2 regions of the Arthrobacter nitrophenolicus genome follow, and region 1 is predicted to be linked to the other one. Evidence: riboswitches for the same ligand, from Rfam matches in the RefSeq annotation. Region 1 holds a riboswitch; the other holds the start of a gene.
What was found. Region 1 has a riboswitch for cyclic di-AMP ahead of ACJJV6_RS11455 (hypothetical protein). Riboswitches for the same ligand answer to the same signal wherever they lie in the genome.

Region 1 (14,504 bases):
CCGATCCCGCGGCGCCGGCTTTCTCATCCCAGGCACCGAAGACAACCCGGGGAATCCGGGCGAGGACGATTGCGCCGGCGCACATGGCGCACGGTTCAAGGGTGACCACAAGCGTGCAGTCGGACAGCCGCCAGCCGTCTGCCTGCCCGCCGCTGCGGGCGGCGAGCTCGCGCAGCCGCTCCGCTGCCTGGCGGATTGCTACCACCTCGGCGTGCGCCGTCGGATCCCCAAGCTCCTCCCGCTGGTTGCGCCCGGAACCCAGCACGGCGCCGTCGGGCCCGAGCACCACGGCGCCGATCGGCACGTCCTCTGTCGCAAGGGCGCGGCGGGCTTCCGCAAGGGCAAGACCCATCCACGTGTCGTGTTTTCCAGCGGAGACCATGGCTCAATGATAGTTTCGAAGGATACCCTGAGCCCGTGACGACCAGCGCCGGGAGGCACAATGAGCACCGTCCGTGACCGTGTGGACAAATGGTTCAAACCCTACGCCGCCCTGTGGCTGACCCTGATCATCGGTGGAGCCCTGGTGCTCTCCATGGCACTGCTGGGCGCCGAGGTGTACTCGGACGTGGTGGATGAGGAAGGCCTGGCAAGCCTCGACATTCCCGCCCTCGAGTATTCGCAGTCACTGCGGAATCCGGAAACGGACGCCTTCGTCACCGCCTTCACCAACATCGGTGGCGGGGTCGGGATGCCCATCCTCGCGAGCATCCTGACCGCCTGGCTCACGTTCCTGAGCCGGTCCTGGCGGCCCCTGATCCTGGTTGGCGGTGCGGCCGCGGTCTCCACCACTGCCACCACCATCGGCAAGCGCCTGGTGGGCCGGACCCGTCCGGACCATACGGAGGCCGTGCCACCGTATGAAACAACGCCGTCCTTCCCCAGCGGCCATACCCTGAACACCACCGTGGTGATCGGCGTGCTGCTCTACATCCTGTGCCTGCATTTCTTCCAGCTCTGGGTGCGCATCACCGCCATCACAACGGGCGTGATTTTCATCATCGCGATGGGGTTGAGCCGGGTATTCCTGGGGCACCACTGGCTCACTGACGTGATGGCCGGCTGGCTGCTGGGCCTCGCGTGGGTGCTGATGGTGATACTGGCCCACCGGCTGTTCCACCTGATCAGGCGGCGGGAGCATGTGGGACCGGCACCCGATTTCGAGCATCCGGTGGTGCGGGATGTGGTGGTCGAGGCCATGCATCACGACGGCCCCGGCGGGCACGGGAAGGACAACGCCGGGTGATAGTTTTGACCCATGCGAACTCTCGTTGTGGACCACCCGCTCGTCGCCCATAAGCTCACCGTCCTGAGGGACAAAAACACCCCGTCCCCGGTGTTCCGGCAGCTGACCGAAGAGCTGGTGACCCTCCTCGCTTATGAGGCAACCCGCGAAGTCCGCACCGAACCCGTCACCATTGAAACGCCCGTCAGCACCACCGTGGGAACCGCATTCACCAAGCCCACCCCGCTGGTGGTTCCCATCCTGCGCGCAGGCCTGGGCATGCTCGAGGGCATGACCAAGCTGGTCCCCACCGCCGAAGTAGGCTTCCTTGGCATGGCCCGGGATGAGGAAACCCTGGACATCATCACCTACGCCGAGCGGCTTCCCGAGGACCTCACCGGCCGCCAGATCTTCGTCCTGGACCCGATGCTCGCCACCGGCGGAACCCTGCGCGAGGCCATCAAGTTCCTGTTCAAGCGCGGCGCCTCGGACGTCACGTGCATCTGCCTGCTGGCCGCACCCGAGGGCCTCGCCAAGCTGGAAGAGGAGCTTTCGGACGCCAATGTCACCATCGTCCTGGCCTCCATTGACGAAAAGCTGAACGACAAGTCCTACATTGTTCCCGGCCTCGGGGACGCGGGCGACCGCCTGTACGGCATCGCCGGCTGAGGTTCAAGCCTTCCAAGACAAGGAGCGCAGCCGTAGCCTGTGCCCATGGACTGGAAACTTGAACTCGTGTTTGTCCCTGTGTCCGACGTGGACCGCGCCAAGGATTTTTACGTCAACAAGGTGGGCTTCAACGCCGATTTCGACCAGCGGCCCACTGAGTCCATCCGCTTCGTCCAGCTGACGCCGCCGGGCTCGGCCTGCTCCATCTGCATCGGGGAAGGACTCACGGACGCCCCTCCGGGGACCGGCTCCAACCTCCAGCTGGTGGTCAACGACATCGATGCCGCGCACCGCCACCTCAAGGAGAACGGCGTGGACGTCAGCGACGTGGACGTTCAGGACTGGGGCCACTTCGTCTACTTCGCCGATCCGGACGGCAACAGGTGGGCGGTGCAGTACATCCCCGGACGGGATTCTTAACACAAACGGTGGTTGAGCCTGTCGAAACCCGCCCGGGTTTCGACAGGCTCAACCACCGTTCTGTACCTCAGCTGCGGTTTAGTACCAGTTGTTGGCGTAGTGGAAGTTCAGCGCGCCACAGGGGGACTGGTAGCGCTCCTTGATGTAGTTCAGGCCCCAGTTGATCTGCGTGCGGTAGTTGGTGAGGTAGTCCGCACCGGCGCTTGCCATCTTCTCGGCGGGCAGGGACTGGACGATGCCGTAGGCACCGCTGCTGGGGTTGGTTGCCGTGGTGGTCCAGTCGGATTCCTTGGTCCACAGCGTCACCAGGCACTGCATCTGGTCCTGGGCCCAGCCGTAGGAACCGAGCTGGCCGGCCGCGTAGGCCTGGGCGCCTGCCGGGTCATTGACCGCGACGACCGGAGCAGGCTCCGGTGCAGGAGCGGGCTCGGGTGCCGGAGCCGGTTCTGCGGCGGGGGCGGGCTCCGGTGCGGGTGCCGGGGCGGGCTCGGCGGCCTGCGGAACAACGTTGATTTCGGCGGGGGCGGGGGACTCGGCAGGGTTGGACCGGATCTCGCTCTTTTCGATGCTCATCTGCGCATCGGAGGACGCCGCCGAGGTGCTGGTGGTGGTTGCGGCCGGAATCAAAGCATTCGTCGCCTGGCCGGCGGCGCCGATACCTACCAGCAGCGCACCGGACGTTGCGAGGACCGCGGCGCGCTTGCCGAGGGTGAACTTCTTGCCTTCCGGACGCTGGGAATCGCTGCCTGAGCCCTTTTTTGGGCGCGGTTTAGCCGGGAATGTAAACATGATGAATCGCCTCTCACACCTGCGGAGTTAGCTGTCGGGTTCGGATGAGGGCATCCGGCCGCACGGAAAAATCACGTGCTGGCTTAACCCCAAGGGCAATCAGTGCCCGGGACGGTGGGTCCCCCGCCTCTGCCTTCGATCAAGCGGAATCCGGGAAGTGGCAGAGCTTGGCGTCATCCGGATATACGGCCCGAACGGGAACCGTACCTAATCGACGGTACAGGAGATGGGCGCATAAGTCACATTTAGGTAACGGACATCACGGCATCGGCGCGTCGAGTTGTGCAATCTAGCGCATCAGGGGCAGTTGGAGGGCGAACTCTGTCCTCCCGGGCTGTGACGTCACCGTGACCTTGCCGCCATGCGCCTCGATGATGGATTGCACGATGGACAAGCCGAGTCCGCTGGTTCCCTCAGCGGCCGAGGCCCCCGCCTGGTCACCCGCACCCTTCCGCGCTGCGTCTGCGCGGGCGAACCGGGAAAACACGTGGTCCACGAACTCCTCGGGGATGCCGCCGCCGTCGTCCGTTACGGTCACCACCGCAGCGCCCTCGGATGTGGTGCCGACGCCGGTGACCACCGTGGTTCCCGCCGGCGTGTGCTTGCGTGCATTCGACAGCAGGTTCATCAGGACCTGCCGCAACTGAGCGGCGTCCCCGTTGACCAGGACCGGTTCGTCGGGCAGTTCCAGCCGCCAGGTGTGGGCAGGGGCCATGACCTTTTCGTCACTCACGCTCTCCACCACGAGTTGCGTGAGATCCACCTCGCTGAGCTTCAGGGGCTGCCCCTCGTCCAGCCTTGCCAGCAGCAGCAGGTCTTCCACCAGTGCCGTCATCCGCTCGGACTGGCTCTGCACCCTGGCCAGCGACTTCTGCCCGTCCGGTGTGAAGTCCTCGGTCATCCGCATCAGCTCGGTGTACCCGCGGATCGCCGTCAGCGGCGTCCGCAGCTCGTGCGAGGCGTCGGCAACGAACTGCCGCACCTTGGTCTCGCTCTTCTGCCGGGCCTGCAGCGCATTCGCCACGTTGTCCAGCATGAGGTTCAGCGCGTGCCCCACGCTGCCCACTTCTGTTCCGGGGTTGGAGTTTGACGGCGGCACGCGGACTGCCAGCGCCACCTCGCCGGCATCGAGGGGCAGTTGCGACACCCGCGTGGCAACCTCGGACAGCTGCTCCAGGGGCTTCATGGTGCGCCGGATCAGGACGGTTCCCACCAGCCCGATCATCAGCAGCCCCGCCAGGGACACGAACACGAAGGTCCAGACCAGGGAGGCAAGGGTGCTTTCCTTGCCGGCGAGCGGCAGGCCGGTCACCAGGACATCGCCAAAGTTGGTCTGCACGGCAACCAGGCGGTATCCGCCATTGGACAATGTCCGGTCCACGGGGCGGCCATCGGCGGGCAGTTCCAGCAGGATCTCCTTATCCTCTGTGGACAGTGGGGCCCGCGTGGTGTCGGAGGCAAGAAAGCCGCCGCTGTTCACCTGGCCACTGACGATTCTTGCGTTGACGGTCCCCACGCTCTGCCCGCGTGCATCCAGCGGATCCCTGCCGTTGAAGCCGCCCATGGGAGGGCGGCCGGGATCGTTGGCCCGGTCCGCGGCCTGGTTGAGCTGGTCGTCCAGCTGGCGGGTAAGGAAGGCATCCATGGAGGCATAACTGGCCACGCCCACGGCTCCGCAGATGGCGATCAGCAGCGCCATGGCCAACGCGATAAGGCGGGTGCGCAGGTGCCAGGTGGCGGGCTTGAACCAGCTCCGGGGGTGGGCTGCCGGAGCTTGAGGGGTGGCCATGGCTTCCTACTCCGCCGGCTTGATGACGTAGCCAGCACCGCGCACGGTGTGGATCATCGGCGGGTGGGCGGCGTCGATCTTCTTGCGGAGGTACGAGATGTAGAGCTCCACGATGTTGGCCTGGCCGCCGAAGTCGTAGTCCCAGACCCGGTCCAGGATCTGCGCTTTGCTGATGACGCGCTTGGGGTTCTCCATCAAATAGCGGAGGAGTTCAAACTGGGTGGCGGTGAGCTGGACGTCTTGGCCCGCCCGTGTCACCTCCCGGGTGTCCACGTTGAGCACCAGGTCGCCCACCACCAGTTCGGAGGTGTCCATGGCGGCCACGCCGGAACGCTGCACCAGCCGGTGGAGCCGGAGCAGGACCTCTTCCATGCTGAAAGGCTTGGTGACGTAATCGTCGCCGCCCGCTGCCAGTCCTACGATGCGGTCCTGGATGGCGTCCTTCGCGGTGAGGAAGAGCGCCGGGACCTCGGGTGCGAATGCACGGATCCTGCCCAGCAGCTCCACGCCGTCGAATCCGGGGAGCATGACATCCAGCACCAGGACGTCCGGGCGGAAGTCCTTGGCGAGCTTCACTGCCTCGGGGCCGTCAGCGGCAACAGCAACGGACCAGCCCGCCATGCGCAGTCCCATGCTCATCAGTTCAGAGAGGCTGGGCTCGTCGTCCACCACCAGGGCGCGGATAGGGGAGCCGTCCGGGTGTGAGAGCTTGGGCAGGTTGTTCGTGGTGGAGTGCGGTGTGGCCATGGAACAACTCTCCGATCCTTCGGTATGGCCCGGCTAAGGGATTCCTGTGACCGGGCTGTGAATCCCAGCCTAGCCAGCTGGATACCGCGACGGCCCCGGAACGGGCGGCATGGAGCAGTAACGCTGAACCAACTTGAGGCATTTGAGGTGATTCCAGGCGTCTCCCGGCCGATTCAGGTGGGTCCGTCGGGAAAATTTTCTTCCCTTGCTCCGCGCGCCGCTGGACACGTGCCCGGGGAGTAAGGGGCAATTTTGGCATTTCGCACTCAGTTGAATAAAAATGGCCAGGAAGCCCCGATGGGCGAAGGAAATTCTGTGGGCAGCGCTGTGCGGGTCGCAGAATCGGATAACGAATGTTATTCTTTGGCGTCCGCCAGAATCGTGATCTGCGCCACAATAGAGCATTTCGTCTCACAATGCGGACGATCTGGTCCATTGTTACTTGCAAGTTGCCATTGTTACGCTGCACACTTCCAATGTGAACAAGAACTCAACAGCACCTGCAGCCGCAGAATATTGGCCCAGCACATCAGCTGCTGCCGACATGCGCTGTTGTCGAATGCACGCCTGACCTTCTCCACCCCTCGAAGTTCTTAGGCATTCGCCCCCAAGCCCAGCGTCGGGCGCCCCTCCCCAGTTCGCATTGCGGGGAAACCCAGCATTCGAGCCGCGATGGCGGCCATTCACATTGAGGTAAGCAATCCATGTCAGTTGCATCCGGATACGTCCACATCTCTGTCCGTAACGCCGCCAAGGCGGGCCAGCCCTCCGGCCTCCGCCCCGGCTTTGGCCCCCGCCCGTCAGTCTCGCCGTCTTCCGGAAGCAGCTTTCCTGCCCAGGGCTACGCGCCGCAGGGCTACAACCCCAACTCCTACGGGCAGCTCCGCGCCGTTCCCGCGGCTGAGTCTGCTCCTGTCACGGCACCCACGCCGGTGGTGGCAGGACCCAATGCCGTCCGCCCGGTGGCCAACGACAATGTTGCCCGCGGGTTCGTCCTGTACATGGGCATCGACGAGGAAACGGCCGCGGCGGCCGGCACCTCCATCGCCAAGCTTGCGCAGGAAATCCGCGCCTACGCCCAGTCCCTGGTAACCGGCGCCGAAAGCTACGCGGCGGTTGCCGTAGCCCCCGCCGGCACCCCCGGTTCCGCGCTCGACGTCGTCCGGTCCACCTTTGGCGACCCCACCGTAAACTCCCGCCAGCGCACCGAGACGCCCCGTCCGCAGCAGCCGCAGGAGCCGCGCCCGTCCGGTGTCCTGATCGACCTTGCCCGGCGCGAAGTCCACCTCGACGGCGAATCGCTCAACCTGACGTTCAAGGAGTTCGAACTCCTGAACTACCTGGTGGAGAATGGCACCCGCACCGTGGGCCGCGACGAACTGCTCGAAGGCCTGTGGCGGAACGCCGAGGAAGTGCCCAACGAGCGCACCATCGACGTCCACATCCGCCGCCTCCGCTCCAAGCTGGGCCGGCTCGCCAACACGGTCCGCACCGTCCGCGGCCAGGGCTACCGGTTCTACGAGCACCCGGAGGTCGTGGTCTGGGCCGCTCCGGAATACTCGATCTGATCTTTCAACGTCCGCCAACGGCGGCACGATCCCTCTGCGCCTGCGCTCGTACCTCACGCAACAACGGCGCTTTCGGGATATGCCGCCTTTGGCATACGGGGTCAGCCGGCATGTGCCTCCGCGGCTGGGGGTTTGGCTAGGCTTGGGGCATGAGTGAGCACCATCTTCGCCGCCTTGTGATCATGCGTCACGCCAAGGCTGACTGGCCCGGCGGTGTGCCCGACCATGAGCGGCCGCTGGAGGAGCGCGGGCACCGGGAAGCGCCGCTGGCCGGGCGCTGGCTGCTCAAGCACAACATCATCCCTGACTTCATCCTCTGCTCCAGCGCACTGCGCACGCGCCAGACCTGCACCTGGGTGTGCTCTGAGCTGGGGGACAAGGCACCCACGCCGAAGCTCGAGGACGGCCTGTATGCCGCTTCCGCCCTCCGCATGCTCTCAGTCATAAACCACGTGCCGGACACCGTGACAACGCTCATGCTGATCTCCCACCTGCCGGGCGTGCAGGACCTTGCGATGCACCTGGCTTCCCGCGATTCCGACCATGACGCGTACATGGACGCTGCCACCCGTTTCCCCACCAGCGCCCTGACCGTGCTGGAGACGGAAAAGCCCTGGGCGGAGCTGGACGGGCAGGACGCCAGGATCACCAGGTTCAAGGTGCCCCGCGCCCACTAGCCAGGGTTCCGGCAGAGCGGTTCTGGCATAGCGGTTCTGGCAGAGTAGGGAGCGTGAATCTCCGGGACTCCCTGCTTGCCGTGCTGGTTGCCGTGCTGTGGGGCCTGAACTTCGTGGCGATCGACATCGGCCTGCACCCGGGCGGCGGTGATGTGCCCCCGCTCCTGTTCGTGGCCATGCGGTTCGTCCTGGTGGTCCTGCCCTGGATCTTCTTCATCAGGAAGCCGGACGTAGGCTGGACGGCGGTCCTCGGCGTCGGGCTCTTTATGAGTGCGGGCCAGTTCGGCCTGCTCTACCTGTCCATGGCGCTGGGCATGCCGGCCGGCCTTGCGTCACTCGTCCTGCAGGCACAGGTGCTGCTGACCGTCCTCCTCGCCGCCGCGTTCCTCGGTGAGCGGCCGAACCGGAGGCAGCTGGCCGGCGTCGTCCTGGGCGTGGCAGGCCTCGCCGTCGTCGCCGTGGGCCGGAGTGCCGTTGCGCCCCTGCTGCCGTTCCTGATTGTGCTCGCCGCTGCCCTGTCCTGGGCGACGGGAAACGTCATCGCCCGGAAAGCGAAAGCAGCCTCGGGGCTGGGCCTGGTGGTCTGGTCCGGGGCCGTGGTTCCGGTACCCCTCACCGCCCTCTCGCTGCTGGTGGACGGCCCGGACGCGGTCCTCGCCACGCTCGCCAACCTTCAGGCGCCCACCGTCCTCACCGCGCTCTACACCGCCGTTTTTGCATCACTGGTGGGCTACGGCATCTGGAACCGGCTCCTGGCCAGCCACCCGTCGTCGGCCGTTGTCCCGTTTACGCTGCTGGTCCCCGTGGTGGGGATGACGGCCGCCTGGCTTGTGCTGGGGGAGGTGCCGACGCCCACCGAGCTCGCCGGCGGCCTCCTGCTCCTGGGCGGAGTGGCGACGGCGGTGCTGACCCTGGGCAGGCGGCGTCAGCGCCGCGGGGTGGAACCGGGGCCGGGCTTGGCCGCAGGCCTGCGGGCGGGAGCAACGGGCGACGACGGCCGCTTGGCTGCCGGGGGTACGCGCGACGTGGTCCCCGGCCCGGAAACGCGCTGAACCGCCCCGCTTCGTGCTGTCCCGCTTTTTGCAGCGCTGCCCTTTGCTGCGCTGACCCGTGCTGCGCTGCCTTTTGCTGCACCCGCTTTCGGTCCGGCGCCTCTGGATGCGGCTCCTTGGGCCGCCGGCCGGGAAGGTGCCGGCCGCCGCTTCGCCGGGGGCCGCCGGGCCGGCGCAATCCGCCTGCCCGCAGGCCAGGCGGCACCGATGAACAGGACCAGGAACGTTGCCACATAGGACACCGCCGCACCGACGAAATAGTTGTCCGGATCATCCGTGGGCAGGGGCGTGCCCAGGAACGAGGACTGGCCGTCAAAGGCCAGTTCCCAGGTGCTCAGGAATGCCAGGGCAAAGCCGACGGTGAGGCTGGTGCCGGCCCCGACGCAGAGCAACACCAACCGCCGGCCACGCACCAGGACCTCGCCGATGGCGGACAGATACGCCAGGGCAAGCACGCCAAGGAACGCGACGAATACCGGCTCGGCGAGGGTCATCCCCGTGAGCACGAGCAGCAACGCGGCAACGATGCCGGCGACAACCGCAAACTTTCCGCTGTTCCCCATGTGGCGCATGTGCACCATCATTCCCGAGGAGCGGGCAGCTTCAGGACGTAGCCGCGCATGATGGCCATGATTGCCGCAACGCTTTGGTCACGGCTGCGCTCCGGGTTGTAGGTCTGCCGGTCGAGTCCCACCACAAAGCAGGCACCGAAGATTGCCGTCTCCAGGCTTCCCCGGGACACGGACTCGTCCACCGGGTAGGCCTTCGCCACATCGTCCACGGCCTGGGCAATGACAGCCAGCAGCTCGCCGCGGAGCACTGCGAAGGTGCCCTGCCATTCGCTGGGCGTCCGCCAGTTCTCGCTGACCCAGAGCCGGGCGAAGGACGGGTACTCGGCCATGAAGTCCATGGCCTGGCCGATCATGGCTTCCATGGCCGGCAGCGGATCCTTGGCCGGCTCTGTCCGGGCCTCGAGCAGCCGGGACTTCAGGATGTCCACGCCGTGCCGCAGCAGCTGCGCGATGAGTTCGGACTTGCTGCCGAAGTTGTAGTAGACGGTGCCTTTTGACACTCCCGCGGCGTGGGCGATCTCGTCCACGGTGACGTTGGCGGCCCCGCGCTGGCCGATAAGCTCCATGGACGCGTCGAAGAGCTTCTGCCGGGTAGCAGTGGTCCGTCCTGGCCGCTGCCCCTTTGCTGCCGCCGGCGGGCCGGAGGTCATGCTGCAATCTCCGGTTTGAGGGCTTTCAACGTCCAGTACTTGTTCCTGCGCACGGCCAGCGTGGACAGGACGGCGCCCAGCAGGGTGTAGCCCAGGAGCCCGAGGACGGTGGGGACGATCATGGACAGGTCGGCACCGTAGATCAGGTGCCGCATGCCGGTGACCACGTATCCCATCGGCAGGACCTGGTGCACCACGTGGAGGGGCTCCGGAGTGGTCTGCCATGGGAACGTGCCCCCGGAGGACACCAGTTGCAGCACCAGCAGGATCAGCACCACCAGTTTGCCCGGCGAACCCAGCAGCGCCACGATGCCCTGGATAAGGGCGCTGAATGCCGTGGCCGCCGCCAGCATGAAGAGCCACATGAGGACCGGGTGCACCGGGTTCAGCCCCAGTGCGAGGTTCACCACGAGGGTGAGCAGGGTGGCCTGGACCGCGGACACCGCCAGGAACGGCAGCCAGCCGCCGACGGCGATTTTCCAGGACGGCGCGTTGGAAGCCAGGGCCCGCTGCGTTATGGGCCGCATGACCTGCACCAGCATGAAGATGCCGATCCACAGCGCCAGGGTGAGGAAGAACGGCGCAAGCCCCGCCCCGTAGGAATCGGCCTTCGCCTGTGACACGTTGCTGACTGCAACAGGATCAGCCATCACCCGCGACAGGTTGCTCTTCTGCGCGTCATCCGGGTTGGGCACCTGTCCCGCACCCTTGCCCAGCTCGTCCGCCAGCGAACGTGAGCCATCGGCAGCGGTGGCAGCCCCCGAGGCAAGCTGCGCCGCGCCGGCATCCAGCTTCCGTGCGCCTTCCGCAAGGCCTGCAGTGCCGTCCAGCGCTGCCTGTCCTCCAGTTGCCAGCGTGGCGGCACCGGTGTGCAGCTGCTCCGCGCCGCTGGACGCCTGCTGGACGGCGTCCTTGAGTGCCGGCGTTCCGGCGGCGAGCTGAGCTGCACCGACGCTGACGGACTCGGCACCGTCAGCCAGTTGCTGGACCTGGGCGGCGTCCGTCTGGACCTTGGCCTTCGCCGCCGCCACCGGGCTGGAGGCCGCCGTCGCGTCGAAGTCGGCCAGGACACTGTCGGCCTGTTCCTGGGTCAGGACGCCGGCGCTGACCAGCCGGGTGTTCGATTCAATCACACGGGTACGGAGTCCCTGGTCCGCCGTTTCCAGCTGGACGGCCACATCCTGGAACTTCGCGTTCAGCTGGGCGTTGCCGGCTGCCACCTGCGCAGCCCCCGTGGCGAGGGTCTGTGTGTCGGTGGGCAGGGACGCGGTCTTGTCCTTGAGGACGGACAGGCCGCTGCTGAGTTGTCCGGCGCCGTCGGTCAGCTGGTTGGCGCCGTCCCGCAGCTTCAGTTGGCCTGCGTAAAGGTCGTCAGCGCCGGCGCTGAGGCTGGACGTTCCCTCCTGGAGCCCGGTGGCACCGTCCCGAAGCTGCACCACGCCGTCGGCCAGCCGGCCGGCGCCATCAGCGGCCTGCACCATCCGCGTATGGATGGTACCGAAGCCGGTCAACAGCTGGTTGGCCGTTTCCTCGCCCACCTCCGTGGCTACGGTGCTGTGCACGGACGTGGTCAGCTTGTCCACGATGGTGCTCAGGAGATAGTTGTTCGCGTCGTTCGTGGTGACGTTCAGCATCGCCTGGCTGGCCGAATCGAAGCTGCCCGGCGATACGAGGTTGGCGGAAAAGTCTTTCGGGATCTTCAGGGCGAACGCATACTCACCGTCGCTGACCCCCTGGTCGGCTTCCTCGGTGCTTGCCACCGGAACCCAGTGGAAGACGTTGCCCTCCACCAGGCTGTCTGCCACTTTGGTCCCGGCGGCAAGCCGGGTGCCGTCGCTGGCGGTGGCGCCGGTGTCCTCCACAACCAGCGCCGCATCCAGGTGGTCCAGGTTCCCGTACGGGTCCCAGTTGGCATAGAGATAAACGGCGCCGTACAGCAGGGGAACCATCGTCAGCGCCAGGATGGTCAGCTTGGGCAGCAGGCCGCCCGTCATGCGCTTGAGTTCGGAGCGGGCCAGCCGCAGTACGGTCACTTGGCAACCTCTGTTTCGAAGTGGGTGTGCTGGTGGTCCGGGCGGCGGTCCGCGTCGCCTTGCGCCCCTGCTTCCTCCCGGGGCCCTGCTTCCTCCCGGGACCCTGCATCGTCCCCAAGATCCGCCGCTTCCCGTGGCAGTGCGTGGCCCCCGGATTCGCGGGCCGCCTCGGCGTTGCCGATTTCCACGGCTGGACCGGTCCATGACTGCGGGAGGGCACTGACCGTGGCTACGACGGCGAGCGGCCGCCCGGCGTCGGACGCCAATTGCCGGAGCTGCGGCAGCCAGTCTCCTTCATCCACGCTGTGCCTATCCGGTGAGTCCACTACCAGCAGGTCCGTGCGGGGGTTGGCAAGGGCCAGGGAGGCGAGGAGCCTAAGCCGGCGGCGCGGCTCCAGCTGCTCGGTCCAGAGGCCGGCAATATCCTCAAAGCCGTTGACCTTGAGCCAGGGCCCGCTCAGCAGCGCTCCCCGGTAACGGCGCGGGACCAGGGCCAGATCCTCCGTCACGAGGTCGCGGACGCTCAGGTGCTGCTCGGGTTCGTTGACGCCGGGGGAGTCCACCAACGCGCTGGCAAGCCGAAGCTGGCGGATGCGCTGGTGGCTGTCCCAGCTGAGCATCCCGCTGCTGGGCTTCATCCTGCCGCTCAGGACCAGGGCAAGGGCTGTCCTGTGGTCCTGGCGCCTGCCGGCGGCGAGAAGCAGTTCGCCCCGGCTGACGCTGAGCGAAGTGGGTGGAAGCAGGGAATCGCGGCGGCCTTTGACGTGGAGCTGGTGCGCTGAAAGCAAGAATCGCCTTTCACGGTGAATGCGGCTGCTTCCAGCTTAACAAAACTGACCGGTCAGTTCAAAAATCTTGTCACAGGCCGTACTTCTCCAAGAGACGCAACCACACCTCGCTGATGGTCGGATAGGACGGCACGGCATGCCACAGGCGGTCCAACGGAACTTCGCCCACGACGGCGATGGTTGCGGCGTGCAGCAGTTCGGCTACGTCCGGTCCGGCGAACGTGGCCCCGAGGAGGACCTTGCGGTCCTCGTCCACCACCAGTTGCGCCCAGCCCTCGTAGTTTTCGGAATGGAGTGAGGACCCGGCCACCTGGATGGGAAGCTCCACCGAGGAGGCGTTATATCCTTCCTCCCTCGCCTTCTCCAGGGTGCGCCCCACGGAGGCCAGTTCAGGGTCGGTAAAGACCACGCCCGGCACTGCATGCCGGTTGGCGGTCTGGGCGTAACGGCTCCATTCGGCCGGCGCGCCTTTCAGTTCCCCTTTTGCACGGGCGGCGATGGCGTCGCCCGTGGCGCGGGCCTCGTACTTTCCCTGGTGCGTGTAGAGGTTGTTGCCGGCGGCGTCACCCACCGCATACAGCCACGGCTCGTCTCCCGGCGTTCCCACTACCAGGCCGGTGGCGTCGGTAGCCAGGACGAGGTGGCCGTCCTTGTCCGGCTCGAAGCCAAGGCTTTCCAGGCCGAGCCCCTCCAGTGCGGGGTGCCGTCCGGTGGAGACCAGGACCTTGTTGGCCGTTACGGTGGACCCGTCGGACAGCGCCAGGCCGAACGTGCCGTCGTCGTTTTCGCTGATGCGCTCGGTAGCCGTGTTGAGGCGGAGTTCGACGCCGTCCGCGCGCAGCCCCGCGGCCACAAGCCGTGCGGCCTCCTCCGGAAAGTTCCGCAGCAGGCCGCTGCGCGCCACGAGTGTTACATCGGATCCCAGGCGGGCGAATGCCTGGGCAAGTTCGGTGCCCGCCACGCCGCCGCCAAGGACAGCCAGCCGCTCCGGGACCTCTTTCGCCGACGTCGCTTCGCGGGTGCCCCACACCTGGAGGTCCTGCAGTCCCTCGATGGGGGGAGTGTTGGGCATGGAGCCGGTTGCCAGGACTACCGCCTGCCGCGCCCGGAGCCGGTGCGAGGTTCCGTCCAGTCCGGCCACCTCCACGGACTTGGCCGCCGTCAGCCATGCGTGGCCGCGGACCAGTTCGATGCCCGCCTCCTTGACCCATGACACCTGGCCGTCGTCCTGCCAGTTGGCGGTCATGTAATCCCGGCGCTTCAGCACGGCTGCAGCGTCCAGCGTGCGCGTGACGGCCTCTTTTGCGCCCGGCGTTGTCTGTGCGCCATGCAGTGCAGTGCCCGGCCGGAGCAGTGCCTTGGACGGCATGCAGGCCCAGTAGGAGCACTCGCCGCCTACCAGTTCTGCCTCCACCAGGACTGCCGTCAATCCTCCCTGGACCACCCGGTCCGCCACGTTTTCCCCTACGGCGCCTGCGCCGATCACCACTACGTCAAATTCGCGCTCAACAGCGTCCGGCATCAT
Region 2 (14,504 bases), 150 kb from region 1:
TCGTCGGCCGGCCGGCCGAACAGCTTGACCAGGGTGGCGCCCGGGGCGGAGAAGCGTTCGGTCATCTGCGTGCCCATGGCCGCGTTGTGTTCGGCCGCCTCGCGGCGCAGGTCCGCCAGCTTCGATCCCATCCGCCGGGCGGGGACCAGGAACACCGGCAGCAGGACCATGGCCAGGACCGTCACCTGCCACGAGGTGCCCAGCATGACCGCCAGGGTCAGGACCAGGGCCACCACGTTGCTGACCACACCGGACAGGGTCCCCGCGAATGCGGACTGGGCGCCGATGACGTCATTGTTCAGGCGGCTGACCAGGGCGCCCGTGCGGGTGCGGGTGAAGAAGGCGATGGGCATTTTCTGGACATGGTCAAAGACGCGGGTGCGCAGGTCGAGGATCACGCCTTCGCCGATGGTGGAGGACAGCCAGCGGTTGACCAGGCCCAGGCCCGCCTCGGCCACAGCGACGACGGCGATCAGCAGGGCCAGCCGGATGACCTCGCCCTCGCTGGCGCGTGCCACGATGGCGTCCACCACCTGGCCGGCCAGGACCGGGGTTGCCACGGCAAGGAAGGCCATCGCAACGGACATGGCCACGAAGGCCAGCAGTTTGCCGCGGTGCGGCCGGGCAAAGGCCAGGACCCGCTTGAGGGTTTCCTTGGAGAACGGTTTGGATCCGCTCTTGGCCCTGACGAGGTTGTAAAGGGAACCCCGGGCCACCTGTTCCATGCTCATCGATACTGCTCCGCGGTCAAAGTAGTTCCCTAACTGTCGGTCCTCATGCTGCTTGAGATGTGCTGCTTGGTGACCGTGCCGTTGTCCAGTTCCCAACGTACATCCAGCCGGACGTTCTCGAGCAGCCTGCGGTCGTGGGTCACCAGCAGCAGGGCACCCTCGTAGCTGTCCAGTGCCTCTTCGAGCTGCTCGATGGCCGGCAGGTCGAGGTGGTTCGTGGGTTCATCCAGGACCAGCAGGTTCACGCCGCGCGCCTGGAGCAAGGCCAGCGCGGCCCGGGTGCGTTCCCCTGGCGAGAGGGAATCAACGGGCCGCCCGGTGTGGTCGGCCTTTAGGCCGAACTTGGCCAGCAGGGTGCGGACCTCCGCCGGGGTCATGTCGCCAAGGACTTCCCCGACGGCGTCAGCTAAGGCCAGGTGCCCCTGCAGCAGCCCGCGTGCCTGGTCAATTTCGCCGATGGCAACGGAGGCGCCCATGGACGCGCTGCCGGCGTCGGGCTCAACGGCGCCGAGGAGGAGGCGGAGCAGCGTGGACTTGCCTGCACCGTTGGGACCGGTGATGCCGATCCGCTCCCCCGCGTTGAGCTGCAGGTTGACCGGTCCCAGGGTAAACCCGCCCTGGCGGACCTCGGCGTCGCGGAGGGTGGCTACCACGGAACTGGACCGCGGGGCCTGGCCGATGGAGAACTGCAGCTGCCATTCCTTCCGCGGTTCTTCCACCGCATCCAGCCGCGCGATCCGGGATTCCATCTGCCGGACCTTCTGCGCCTGCTTTTCCGAGGACTCGGTGCTGGCCGCGCGGCGGATCTTGTCGTTGTCCGGGCTTTTCCGCATGGCGTTGCGGACACCCTGGGAGCTCCACTCCCGCTGGGTCCGGGCACGGGACACCAGGTCGGCCTTCGTGGCGGCGAACTCCTCGTACTTCTCCCTGGCGTGGCGGCGAGCGACTGCACGTTCCTCCAGGTAGGCGTCATACCCGCCGTCGTACACCGAGACGGCGTTCTGTGCCTGGTCCAGCTCCACCACGGTGGTGACGCACCGGGCCAGGAACTCGCGGTCGTGGCTGACCAGGACCACGCCGCCGCGCAGCCCCTTTACGAAGTCCTCCAGCCTGGCGAGCCCGGCCAGGTCCAGATCGTTGGTGGGCTCGTCCAGGAGCACCACGTCGAACCGGCTCAGCAGCAGGGCAGCCAGCGCCACCCGGGCGGCCTGGCCGCCGGAGAGGCCGGTCATGGGGGCGTCGGCGCCCGCTTCCAGGCCGAGATCGGCGAGGACGGCCGGGATGCGGTCGTCGAGGTCGGCGGCGCCGGAGGCCATCCACCGGTCGAAGGCCCTGGCGTAGGCATCGTCGGCGCCCGGTGCGCCGCCGCCCAGTGCCTCCGCAGTGGATTCCATGTCGGCGGTAGCTTGGGCGCAGCCCGTGCGGCGGGCAATGTAGGCTGCCACGTTCTCCCCCGGCACCCGCTCGTGCTCCTGGGGAAGCCAGCCCACAAACGCGTCGGCCGGAGCCATGCTGACAGTCCCGGCCTGCGGCTGGTCCGCACCGGCGAGGATCCGCAGCAGGGTTGTCTTGCCAGCGCCGTTGGCGCCAACCACGCCCACAACATCGCCGGGAGCGACGGTCAGGGAAAGTCCTGCAAAGAGCTGGCGGTGGTCATGTCCGCCCGCGATGTCCTTGGCAACAAGGGTTGCAGTCATTGGTCCATCCTTTCACCGGTCCAGCCCGGTTTCCTGCCGGAGCAGGGCCGGCGCCGCCGTACGGATCCCGGGGATCCCGGCGCAGGGCATGAAAGAACCCGCTGGTCCGGACTTGGGGGGTGTACGGACCAACGGGCTCGACCATCAAGCATAGTCGAAACAGCACCGGCGGTAAAATCGGCGAGGTTTGGCGGCACGCTAAAATTGATTCACCGTCCGTTCTGCAGAGAGCACCCCATGATCCTTCCCGCCAAGGCGTTCCAGCGCTGGCTGCAAGGCATCGCCCCCGATGCCAGCACAGCAGACGTCTGCAGGGTCTCCGGGATAAAGAGGACAACGCTCGCCCAGCAGCTGGTCAGGGGCAAGGTCTCCGTTACCACCGTGGTCAGCATCGCCCGGGCCTACAGCGTCAATCCGGTCGCCGCACTGGCGTATTTCGATGACTACCGCGAACTGGCCGGCCCGCTCCCGCCGCCTACCCGCTGCGAGCTGATCAGCCAGATTTCGACCCCGGACCTGCTGCAGGCAGCGCTTGCGCGCCCCGCCATGGACCCCGCGGGGAGGCCACGACCACAGCCGCCCGCCCTCAGCCCCGCCCCGCATGCAACCTCCGTGAAGAACTGGGTGGACGCCATTGACGACGGCGAGGTGCGGCACCGCGTCTCGGCTGCCACCGGGGTGGCGCCCCAGAACTACTCCGCCCAGCTGACTGCCAACCGGCTCTCCCCGGAACTTGCCCTCGCAACCTCGCGGGCAGCCGGGGTGGGGCCCACAGGGGGCCTGGTGGCCACCGGGCTGATCACGGAGGAAGAGGCAGGCTGGCCGCCGGGTGCGCGCCAGGCGGCCCTGGACAGCATGTCCGACGGCGACCTCACCACCCTTGCCGGGGACCGGCTCCAGGCGCTGGGGAAAGTACTGCGGCGCCAAGAGCAGGACCAAGCACAGACAGAAAAGATCTGGGAGAACCTGGGATGATTGAAATCCTTCAATGGGCCACGCTGGCCGTCTGCGGCCTGACCGCCATAGCGCGGGTACCCAGCCTGCTGCGGGGTGAGAACCGGTCGCCCTTCTATATCTTCGCCCTGATGACCCTCGCCATCCTGCTGAGCATCGAGGCGCCCTACGTGGTGATCGACCAGGCGCTAGGCGGGATCAATCTGGCAAACCTCCTCCTGCGGTTCGTCATCTTCGCCACCATCTTCTTCCTGGGCATCCGCGTCACCAAGGGGTTCGGTGCCGAGGGCGCCTACCGGCTCATCACCGGAAGGGCGGGGATGATCGTACTGCTGGCCATCTCCGTGGCGATGGTGGCCGTGTTCTTCCTCATGGACACCGCAGGATCGTCGGCAGGGCTCGTGGGACCGGCCCGGCGGGACGCCCGCAACGCCGTCCTGGTGGAGTACTACGGGGCAGCCGGCCGGGCCTACCCGTCCTATATTTCGCTGGTGCTCCTGCCTGCCATGGTCCGTGCAGTGCGGAGCCGCCTGCCCGTCCTCGTGCGGATAGCGGCCGGGCTCCTGGCGCTGGGCGGAGTCGCCATCGCCCTCTCACTGCTGTTCCCGTTCATTCCCCGGTCCTGGGACGCCGTGGAGTTCGTGGTGAACTACACGGCGGTGCTGTGCTTTGTGATCGGGCTTGCGCTGATCTGGGCCGCAAGGGTGCAAAACGGCAAGAGCATGGGCAGGCAAAGGACATCTACCGAAAAGTAACCAAGCGGCTTTCACAAAATCATTAGAATGTGAAACAATCATGAATGTGTGAAGGTGGGACCGAGGGGCGTTTACGAACGGGGATAAATTCTTGAACGCTCCCTGTCCCGGGGGCCTTTGCACACATTGGGGGGATGAGTGGTGGCGGCCGTTGGGGACCGCCCCCACTCAGCCTATTTAAGGCCCATTTCGCTTGAGTTTTTGGCCAGATATGGCGACTTCAGGGGCCTTGAAGTCGCCATATCAGCCCAGAAATTCTGTGGAACTTATGCGCGGGTGAACCTCAGCGTGACCAGCTGGAACGGGCGCAGCTGCAGGGTGGCACCACCGGCCCCGGCCTCTACCCCTGGTGACTGGACGTCCCGCTCCAGCAGATCGACGGCGCGGACAGCCGCTGACGCAAAGTTGGCAGTGACCCTCCCGGTGGAGCGCTCCCCCAGTGACTCGTAGAGCCTGGCGATCACATCGCCCGACCCGTCCTCAGCCAGCTTGACCGCTTCAATCACCAAGGCTGGGTTGGTTACCGAGAACAGCGGTTCAACGGGCGCGGCCCCGCGGACCATCCGGGGTGCGAGGTTGGTGCGGTAGCCCTCCTGGACAGCCTCGGCAATGCCGGCGCCGGGACGAATGGTGACGGTCAGGTCATGAAGCCCGCGGTCGGCCTCCGGGTCCGGGAACTTGGGAGCGCGCAGCAGGGACAGGCGCACGGTGGTGGTGGTGCCGCCGTCGGACTCCCTGACGTTCCTGGCCACGTCATGGCCATAGGTGGACGCGTTGGAGACCGCCACCCCGTAGCCGGGTTCGGCAACGTGGATCCAGCGGTGCGCGCAGATCTCGAACTTCGCCGCCTCCCAGGACGTGTTGATGTGGGTGGGCCGGAAGACGTGCCCGAACTGCGTCTCGGCAGCCGAGCGGTCGGCCCGGATGTCCAGGGCGAACCCTAGCTTCAGAAGCTTCTCCCGTTCCTGCCAGTCCACCGAGGTGGTGATCGACAGCGACGGACTCTCGGGCGCCAGCGTGATCCGCTGCGTGATCGAAGAGGCTCCGGCCAGCCGTTCCACCACCACGACGGCGGCCCCGCCTTCGCCTTCCAGCCGGACAGATTCCGCACCGGTCAGCGCAGTGACGTTGCGCCGGTAGAACTCGTCGATGTCCCAGGCATCCCATTCATTGGGCGTGTCGCGGTGCAGTTCCAGCAGGTTGCCGTACTGGTCAGGGGCGATGGCCTCCCGGCCGCTGGCGTAATCACGCAGGGATGTCAGGAGGCCGTTCGCGTCCAGCACCGCGCGGATGACGCCGTTGTCCAGAACGTATCCGCCTGCTTCGGCCGTTGCGCTGACGGCTTCGGAAGAAAAGGCCGGTTCTCCCGCCGCCAGGGCGGGCACGCCATCCCTGGCATGCGGCGCGGCATTGAGGAGGAACTCCCGCTCCCCCGAGCCGAGCACCGCAGCAGCGGCCTGGCCGATCAGCGCTTCCAGTCCGGCCTCGATCGCCTGGTAGTTGCGCTCGGCATCCTGGTGGACCCAGGCGATGGAACTGCCGGGCAGAATGTCGTGGAACTGCTGCAGCAGCACCAGCCGCCAGAGGCGCTTCAGCTCAGCGGCCGGGTAGGCGTAGGCGCCGTCGGTCCGGACCGCTGCCGTGGCGCACCACAGTTCGGCTTCCCGCAACAGGTGCTCACTGCGCCGGTTGCCCTTCTTGGTACGGGCCTGGCTGGTGTACGTTCCGCGGTGCAGCTCAAGGTACATCTCCCCCACCCAGACGGGCAGCGAGGTGTAGTCCTGTTCGGCCTGCCGGAAGAAACTCTCCGCGGACCCGATCCGGACCTTCGGCGATCCCTCCAGGTCGGCGGTGCGGGCCGCAGCGGCGAGCATTTCCCGGGTAGGTCCGCCGCCGCCGTCGCCGAAGCCGAAGGGAACCAGTGACACTGTTCCCCGCCCGTGGTCCCGGTAGTTCCGTTCGGCGTGGGCCAACTCCCGGCCGCTGAGTTCGGAGTTGTAGGTGTCCACCGGGGGGAAGTGCGTGAAGAGGCGGGTACCGTCAATGCCCTCCCAGTTGAAGGTGTGGTGCGGCATCCGGTTGGTCTGGTTCCAGGAGATCTTCTGGGTCAGGAACCAGCGGCTGCCTGCGGACTTCACGATCTGCGGAAGTGCTGCGGAGTATCCGAACGAATCCGGCAGCCACGCTTCACGGCATTCGATGCCGAACTCCGACAAGAAGAAGCTCTTGCCCTCCACGAACTGGCGGGCCATGGCCTCGCCGCCGGGCATGTTGGTATCCGATTCCACCCACATGCCCCCTACGGGCACGAACTGGCCGGAACATACCTTTTCCCGGATCCTGCTGAAGAGCTCAGGGTAGAACTCCTTGATCCATGCCAGCTGCTGCGCGGATGAGCAGGAGAAGACGAAGTCCGGGTTGTCGTCCATCAGTGACACAACGTTGGAAAACGTCCGCGCGCATTTGCGCATGGTTTCCCTGACCGGCCACAGCCAGGCGGAATCGATATGGGCATGGCCGGTGGCAACCAGCTGGTGGGCGGATGCATAGGCAGGCCTGGCCAGGACGCCGGCAAGGGCTTCGCGGCCGGCAGCTGCCGTTCCGGCAACGTCGTCCGGGTCCATGACGTCCATCATGCGTTCAAGGGCGCGGAGGATTTCGTGCCGGCGGGGAAGCTCCAGCGGCAGTTGCTCCATTAGTCCTGCCAGGGTCCAGACGTCCTGCTGGAGCTCCCATACGGTCTGGTTCAGTTCAGCGATCGCAATGGTCCCCAGCCTGTACTGCGGCGCCGTTCCGGCAGTGGACTTGTCCCCGTAGGGGGTTGCGGCAAAGGTCCAGCCCTGGGCAACGTCGGGATTTGCCGCAGCTTCCACATAGAAGTCCACCGCCATGCCGCCGCCCAGCAGTTTCAACGGGATGTACTGGTTCCGCGGCGAGACGGCCTTGATGATGGTTCCGTCCGGCCGCCAGGCGATGCCCTCGCACTGGAATCCCGGCGTCTCGATGGTGAATCCCAGGTCCACCAGCACTTCCACCGTGGTGTCCGGTTCTGTGCCCCAGGATTCGGGGACCTCACCCTGGAGTCGAAGCCACTTGGTGCCCCACGGTTTGCCCCAGGCGGCGCCATGCTCCTGCGGGTGGAATTCCTGCCGCATGGCCTCCAGTGCAGGGACCGGTTCGTCCGGCACATCGCAGCTGCTCAAGGCAAGGGGGAGGATCCGGCCGTAGACGGAAGGGGTGATGCGCTCACGCACAAACCTGTGGAGGCGGACTTCCGTTATCCGGCGGTCATCATGCAATGTGTGCCCTCTTTTAGAGTGTGGAAGTGGACCATGGTGTCCATTCGATGGACAAATCTACCCGCTAGTAGCCTCTTATCCAACCCCTCCAGGATCATCCGTGGGCATCTGCAACCGCCTCAGGACGCCGGAACCTCAGCCACCGGCCTGAGCACCCGTGCGTCGCCGGCGTACACGTTGAGGCTGGTTCCCCTGCTGAAGCCCGCCAGCGTCAAGCCGCTCGCCTCCGCGAGTTCCACCGCCAGGCTGGACGGCGCGCTGACCGCGGAGAGCACGGGAATTCCGGCCAGGGCGGCTTTCTGCACCAGTTCAAAGGATGCCCGCCCGGAGACCTGCAGCACCGTGCCGCGCAGTGGAAGGAGGCCTTCGCGCAGGGCCCAGCCCACCACCTTATCCACGGCATTGTGCCGCCCCACGTCCTCACGGAGGCAGAGAAGCTGGGCGCCGCCGTCGTCATTGATCCTGAACAGCCCGGCCGCGTGCACTCCCCCGGTCTCCTCAAAGACGCGCTGGGATTCCCGCAACAGCGCCGGCAGCGACGCAAGCACGTGCGCGTCCATCGTGACGGGATCGTCCTGGGGGCTGTAGTGCGAGGATTTCCGGACCGAGTCTATGGAGTCCGTACCGCAGATGCCGCAGGAACTGGAGGTATAGACGTTGCGTCCCGTGTCCGGAAGGGGGACGTCGGGCCGCAGCTGGGCTTCCACCACGTTGAAGGTCTGCATGCCGTTTTCGTCCTCGCCGGCGCAGAACCGCAGGGACACCAGCTGGTCGGCGCTCCAGATGACGCCCTCGGACACCAGGAATCCAGCCACCAGGTCAAAGTCGTCGCCCGGAGTACGCATGGTGACGGAGAAGGACATCCGTCCCAGCCGGATCTCCAGCGGTTCCTCCACCGCCAGGACGTCCTCCCGGTGCCGGACCGGAAACTCGAGGGCCTTTGGCGAGCCGTCCAGCAAATACTTGTGCACCTTGCGGCGCTGGGTTACGCGTCCCATGCTTCCTGCCTGTTCATAGCTCCATCATGGCAACCGCAGTGCCCCCGCTCAACCGAAGCGGGCGGCTGCCCGGAACGCTCGGGGACTCCTGCGGGGCGGGGACATCCTGCCTACCCAAGCAGGGCACTCCAGTCCACCGGACCCGCAGGCGGCTTGGCTGCAGCCCGGCCGCTTTTCGGCTTCGCTTTGGCGGGGGTTGCCTCAGGCGCGGGAATGGGCGGGCCCCAGGGCAGCGCAAAGGCCGGCACGGGTTCGCCCAGCTGCACGCCGTGCGGCGGCACCACCATTACCCCGTCAGCCGAGGCCAGCCCACGCATCATCCCCGGCCCCGTGTGCTGGGCAGGCGACGCCATGCCGTACAGGAGGCGGAACGGCATCAGCCGCGTGCGGCCGGGATCCGGTTCGATTACTGTGCCGGAGGGTACCTGCTGCACGGCCGGCATGGTCCCGTGACCCAGTGCAGCGAGCAGCGGAGCACCTACCGTGCACAGCGCCATCATCGCGGCCAGCGGATTGCCCGGCAGCCCCAGCACGAACCGGCCGTCCGGCAGCTCGGCCAGCACGGCGGGGTGGCCTGGCCGCATGGCCACGCCGTCGACCAGGAGCCGCCCGCCCAGCTCGGCCACCGCCCTGCGCAGGTGGTCGGTGCCGGAAGGTCCGGTCCCGCCGGTCGTAATCACGACGTCGGCAGGCAGGTCCGGCACGCCCGGCACCTCCGGAACCACGTCCTCCAGGGCCGCGAGCCATTCGGGATAGGAGTCACCGATTTTTTGCTGGCCGCCGGGGATGCCGCCCAGCATCGTGACCACTGCGGGAAGCTGCGGACCGAACGTGTCCCGCACCTGGCCCGGAACGGGAAGCCCCTGCGCCACCACTTCGGAGCCTGTCAGCAGGAGCCGCACCAGCGGTTTGCCCTGGACACGCAGCTCGTCGTATCCGCCGAGGGCCGCAAGGGCCAGATGGGCCGGGTTCAACTCCACGCCGGCAGCCACCAGGAGGTCGCCTTCCAAGGCTTCCTCGCCTGCCTTCCGGATGTGCTGGCCTGTTCGGGGCTCACCCGGGCGGGCACTGCCGCCCGTTGTCAGGATGGGCAGCCCGTCATCGTCCTCGGCGAGTACGGCATTCTCGCTGCGGAGGACGGCCTTCCCTCCGGGTGGTATGAGGCCGCCGGTCACGATGGGGCTGGCCTGGTGCGGCGCCAGCCTGGTCCCGGGCTCGGCGGGAATCCAGGGCCCTGTCCCGTTGACGACCCACCCGTCCATCGCGGAGGAGGCATAGTGCGGCATGTCCTGCAGTGCCACAATGTCCTGGTCCAGCCTGCGTCCCAGGGCCAGCCCGAGTGCTACAGGCCCGGCAGGGATCGGCGTGGCGGCATCAAAGGCTGCCTGCCGGGCTTCTTCCCAGGTGTGGGCCAGATGGTGGTGCGCTTCCTGCCCTTCGGATTCGCCAGCTCCTGAGGGGGCGTCCTCGGTCATTCGCCGGGGGTCCCGGCGGCTTCAGCATCGTAGTCGGCGGCCAGGGAGCGGGCCACGGCAAGGGCCGAGTCCATGGAGGCGGCGTCTGTTGCATGGCCTGCCCCGGAGGCGAGGCCGGCGGCGTAGCCTGCAATGAAGGTGGTCAGCGGCGCGGCCGGGCGCACTACAGAATGGGCGGCCACTCCGGCAAGCGAGAGAATGGCATTGACATCCACCTGGACGTCTTCGAGTTCATAGGCCTGGAGCAGTGACCTGCACCATTCCTCCAGCGTCTCTTCCTGGCTTTTCATGAACTGCCTCCCAAGTTAACTGCGGCTGCGCCGGCCCTGGTCATCGTCCTGGTGGCCGGCGGCAATCCCTAGCGCGGCGGCATCGTCCCATGTGTCCACATCGGCTGTGGCCGCGGCGGGTACGGTGACAAGCTGCACGTCCAGACTAGCAAGGAGCGAGCGGACGGAGCCGTTGATTAAGGCTCCCCGGGCAGCGAGATCCTCCACGGCGTTTTTTAGCCCAGCCGTGCGATAAAAACCGGCGAGCGGCTGGGCCCTGCCATGGGGCGTGCCGTCGTCGGTTGCGGCCATGACCACGTCCGGCTTGCCGGGGCCATCAGCCGGTTCCGCTGACAGTGCGGAGGAGAGCCGGACCACGGCGTCGGCCACCAGTGGCATGTCGCAGGCAAGCACCAACGTGTACTCGGCTTCTCCCCCGCCCCGGGACAGTACCTCCAGCCCCGCAGCGATGGCGGCGGCGGGACCGGAAAATTCGGGCTGCTCCCGGCAGGATAGGACGGTTTCCGGCAGGCGCCCCGGATCCGGTCCGACCACCACAGTCCGGCGGGCACCGGACGCCGCATCGAGGGAACGTTCCAGCAAGGTGGCGCCACGGAAAAGCAGGTGCTGTTTGGGTACTCCGCCCAGCCGGGAGGACCGGCCTCCGGCGAGGATCAGGGCATCAAAATGCGGCAGCGGATCTTGCACGGTTCCAGCCTAGCCAGCGCAGGCAGGGACGCATAAACAGGAAAGGACCCGTCAGGCAGCGCGCTCCGGCAGCAGGAACGGGTCCCACGCGGGGGTGGGCTTCTCCAGTTCCTTGATCTGCCAGATGGTGCCGCGCGGAGGTTCCGGAACGAACCGGAGCTTCCAGCCCATTTCCGCGGGAGTGTGGTCACCCTTGGCATTGTTGCAGCGGAGGCAGGCTGCCACGAGGTTCTCCCAGGAGTCGGCTCCGCCGCGTGATTTTGGGTGGACGTGGTCGATCGTGTGCGCAGCCTTGCCGCAGTACGCGCACTTGTGCCCGTCGCGTCTCAGCACACCCCGGCGGCTGACGGCGGTGGCCTGGTTGTAGCGCGGGCGGATGTAGCGGTTGAGGAGGATTACCGAGGGGCGGCCCAGTATTTCCTGTGGACCCACCACGGGGTCGTCCCCTTCGGCCACCACGCTCGCTTTGCCCGTGAGCACAAGCACCAGCGCCCGGCGGAAAGTCACAACCGCCAGCGGTTCATATCCAGCATTCAGAACGAGAGTGCGCATGCACGTACCTCTTCACGGCCGCACCCGTCAGGGGCACGAGGGCCGGCTGCCCTCGGCATGTCCGGGCTATGGATCGACATCACAAGAGTAAACACAGAAGCGCATTATCAGGTAATCGCCGTCCCGGAAGAATTGTCCCGGACCCGCCAGCAGGCCACCGCCAACGGCGCAAGCACGCGCCTGCCCGAGGCGGCTGCCGCTGCAGTTTAAAAGGGGAAGGACCCCTGTCTTGCGGGCAGGGGTCCTTGCTCCATCGCCGGCCGTCGGGGGCTTCGGCCGGAAACGGAGGGTTCTAGTCGACGCGGATGAACACCGGGCCGGAGCCAACGTTGGCGCTGAAGACAACAGTCTGGTTGCCGTTGTAGCCGCCGTGGACTGCCTGGCCGTTGCCTGCGTAAACAGCGATGTGTGCCATGCCGGCGCCGCCGTCAGCGTAGTAGATCAGGTCGCCGGGCTGGGCCTCGGCCGCGCTCACGGTGCGACCCAGGGACAGGTAACCTGCGGGCCAGTCGTGGAAGTTGATGCCGACCGCGGCCAGGGAGTTGGTAACCAGCATCGTGCAGTCCTGCATGACACCAAGCTGGGCGTACGCGGCGGACAGGATGGCTGCGCCCTTGCCGCTGGCGGAAGCCGGTGCGGCGGGGGCCGACGCAGCGGAAACGGTGGCGGTGACCTTGGGAGCGGCAGCCGGCTGGGCAGCGGGGGCAGGGGCCGGCGCGGCTTCCTCCACCTCAACCTCGGGTTCTTCCACAACCACGGGAGCAGGCGTGGTGGTCACGGCCGGCTTCTCGTAGGTGATGGCGATGGTGGAAGCCGCGGAAATGGGCGCTTCGATAGCGGATTCAACTTCCAGGGCGGACGCCGGGGCCGAGTCGCGCTGGAAGTTGGCGTCGGCAGCGTTGGCCGCGATGCCGCTGGTCAGGACGAGACCGGAAGCCGCGGCGATCACGGCGGCCTGGCGTCCTACGCCGCCGGCGTTGTCGCCCACAGCCTTGGCAATGATGGCGATCGAGCTGGTTTTAGTGACCTCGGCGCGGTGCCGTGCGGTAGCACGAGTAGTCATCAGTTCTCTCTTTCGATTTCCTCGGGCCTGTGGGCAACCGAGAGTTTGGACGCGCCGGCATCTTGGGGGTACGTCGGCGCGCCCCGAACGGGGATGGTGATCTAGCGAAAAATTGCGGGCAAAGAAATAGTTCCCGGGGCCGAAGCCCCAAGAACTATTAGCCTGCGAGGGTGTAGAAGGAGGAGGAGCCGGTGGCGGCTACGGAGTGCAGAAGCGTCCCCTGGGAAGGGTTGAGGGCGCTGATCATCATGCCGTTGCCGACGTAGATGCCGACGTGCGCGCCGCCGTTCTGCATCACCAGGTCACCCGGCTGGGGGGTGGAGGTGGGGGTCATGGCGGTCCATGCGTTCACGCGGGGGATGCTGATGCCGGCCTGGGCGTAAACCCACTGGGTGAAGCCCGAGCAGTCCCAACCGGAGGTGGGGCTGGTGCCTCCCCAGACGTAGGGGCTGCCGATGCCGGTGTAGGCGATGGCGGCGAGGCCGGAAGTTGCCGCAGAAGCGGTGGCAGCAACAGCCTTTTCCGCCACGGTCGATGCGGTGGAAGCGGCGGCCTCGTCCTCGTCGTCAGAGGTGGACTGCGGGGTCACCCGTTCGACAACGGGAGCGGCGACGGTGGTGACCACCGGCCGCTCGAAGGACACGGTGGCGGTGGGTGCTGCGGTGACTGCAAGGGCGGTCTGCGCGGAACCGGACTCGGTGGAAGCGGAGATGCCGGCGGTGGTGTCCGCGGCGGTGGCCGGCAGTCCCATGCCAAGGACAAGGCCGGACGCGGCTGCAACTACAGCAGCCTGGCGACCCACTGTCCCGGCGTTGGCACTAACGGCCTTGGACACTGCGTCCAAAGGGTTGGTACGAACCGGTTGCGCACGGTGGCGCGCAGAATTCTGGCGTGAAGACACGAAGGTAGCCTCTCCCAATGCCTGCGAGGTGAGCTGTCGGATTCGGATGGGAGTCACCCGGCCGCGCCGCTTCAAGGAAGCTTTGCGACTTAACCCCAAGGCCTTCCGTGAAGAAGGCCAAAATTGGTTCCCCCGCCCCTGCCAGACGATGAAATGCGAACGGACCTTGAGCGGTGGCAGAGTTAGGCAATCCGCACAAGAGCGTCAACTTCGGAAAAGTTGACGCGAGTTAGACGGTACAGGAGTTTCGAGCGAATGTCACATTCAGGTCACGACTGGTCACGCTAATTCGAGAGTCAGCCATCATTTGACTAGAGCCAGCCTGTCGGATCCACGACTTCGCCGTTGACCTGCACTTCGAAGTGCAGGTGGCAGCCGGTGGAGGCTCCGGTGGTGCCGCTCAGTGCCACAACGTCGCCGCGCGAGACCGTCTGGCCTTCGGACACATTGAACGACGAGAGGTGGTTGTAAGTGGTCTCCAGGCCGTTACCGTGGTCGATCACCACACGGTTGCCGCCACCGAACTGGTGCCAGCCGACGAACGTTACGGTGCCGGTGGCGGCCGCGAGGACAGAGGTGCCGCACTGGGCAACATAGTCCTGACCGCGGTGGAAGTCGCCGGATCCGCCGGTGATGGGGCTGACGCGGTAACCGAAGGGGGAGGCTGTGCTCATCGACGCCAGCGGGGCGCCCAGGCTTCCTGCGGAAGCGGCCCGGGAAACGGCGCCGGCGGACTGTGCGCTCAGGAGCTGCTTGAGCTTGCCGTCCGGGTCTGCCTGGGTCACGACGGCCGAGCGGCTGAAGTCGATCTGGGCCCCGGCCTCGGCAGAAATCGCGGGCTGCGGGGTGACGGCCGAGGCTGCAACTGGAGCTATGCCCGCCTCATCGGTGGCCATGACCGGGCTGGTGGCCGGGACAGTGACGGTGAGCACCAGGCCGGTGGCAGCCAGGGCCACGCCGGCCTTCTGGCCAATACCGCTCGCCGAGGCAAACTCGGTGATCTGCCGGAACGGACCCCGACGGCGGCGCGCATCACGGTGGAGATCGCGGGGGCGCTCCGTGTGGATGACTTCGACGACACGCGGCGCCGAAGCGGGGCCTG

Region 2: another riboswitch for cyclic di-AMP. It lies ahead of ACJJV6_RS12070 (C40 family peptidase); the one in region 1 lies ahead of ACJJV6_RS11455 (hypothetical protein).

The regions. Positions count from the first base shown of each region.
Region 1 covers NZ_CP174504.1:2,427,648-2,442,151, forward strand. Annotated here, with positions in the region: gene tadA (tRNA adenosine(34) deaminase TadA) at 1-382, opposite strand, end outside; gene ACJJV6_RS11440 (phosphatase PAP2 family protein) at 443-1,246, shown strand; gene upp (uracil phosphoribosyltransferase) at 1,259-1,894, shown strand; gene ACJJV6_RS11450 (glyoxalase superfamily protein) at 1,940-2,314, shown strand; gene ACJJV6_RS11455 (hypothetical protein) at 2,393-3,103, opposite strand; cyclic di-AMP (ydaO/yuaA leader) riboswitch at 3,109-3,269, opposite strand; gene ACJJV6_RS11460 (sensor histidine kinase) at 3,393-4,892, opposite strand; gene ACJJV6_RS11465 (response regulator transcription factor) at 4,899-5,639, opposite strand; gene ACJJV6_RS11470 (winged helix-turn-helix domain-containing protein) at 6,344-7,207, shown strand; gene ACJJV6_RS11475 (histidine phosphatase family protein) at 7,357-7,884, shown strand; gene ACJJV6_RS11480 (EamA family transporter) at 7,938-8,936, shown strand; gene ACJJV6_RS11485 (TetR/AcrR family transcriptional regulator) at 9,517-10,158, opposite strand; gene ACJJV6_RS11490 (YhgE/Pip domain-containing protein) at 10,155-12,191, opposite strand; gene ACJJV6_RS11495 (ABC transporter ATP-binding protein) at 12,188-12,979, opposite strand; gene ACJJV6_RS11500 (NAD(P)/FAD-dependent oxidoreductase) at 13,050-14,504, opposite strand.
Region 2 covers NZ_CP174504.1:2,574,274-2,588,777, reverse strand. Annotated here, with positions in the region: gene ACJJV6_RS12125 (ABC transporter ATP-binding protein) at 1-731, opposite strand, end outside; gene abc-f (ribosomal protection-like ABC-F family protein) at 761-2,428, opposite strand; gene ACJJV6_RS12115 (hypothetical protein) at 2,666-3,403, shown strand; gene ACJJV6_RS12110 (hypothetical protein) at 3,400-4,137, shown strand; gene ACJJV6_RS12105 (alpha-mannosidase) at 4,404-7,436, opposite strand; gene fdhD (formate dehydrogenase accessory sulfurtransferase FdhD) at 7,556-8,434, opposite strand; gene ACJJV6_RS12095 (molybdopterin molybdotransferase MoeA) at 8,545-9,909, opposite strand; gene ACJJV6_RS12090 (DUF6457 domain-containing protein) at 9,906-10,199, opposite strand; gene ACJJV6_RS12085 (molybdenum cofactor guanylyltransferase) at 10,215-10,886, opposite strand; gene ACJJV6_RS12080 (HNH endonuclease) at 10,938-11,438, opposite strand; gene ACJJV6_RS12075 (NlpC/P60 family protein) at 11,731-12,501, opposite strand; gene ACJJV6_RS12070 (C40 family peptidase) at 12,659-13,336, opposite strand; cyclic di-AMP (ydaO/yuaA leader) riboswitch at 13,407-13,601, opposite strand; gene ACJJV6_RS12065 (M23 family metallopeptidase) at 13,714-14,504, opposite strand, start outside.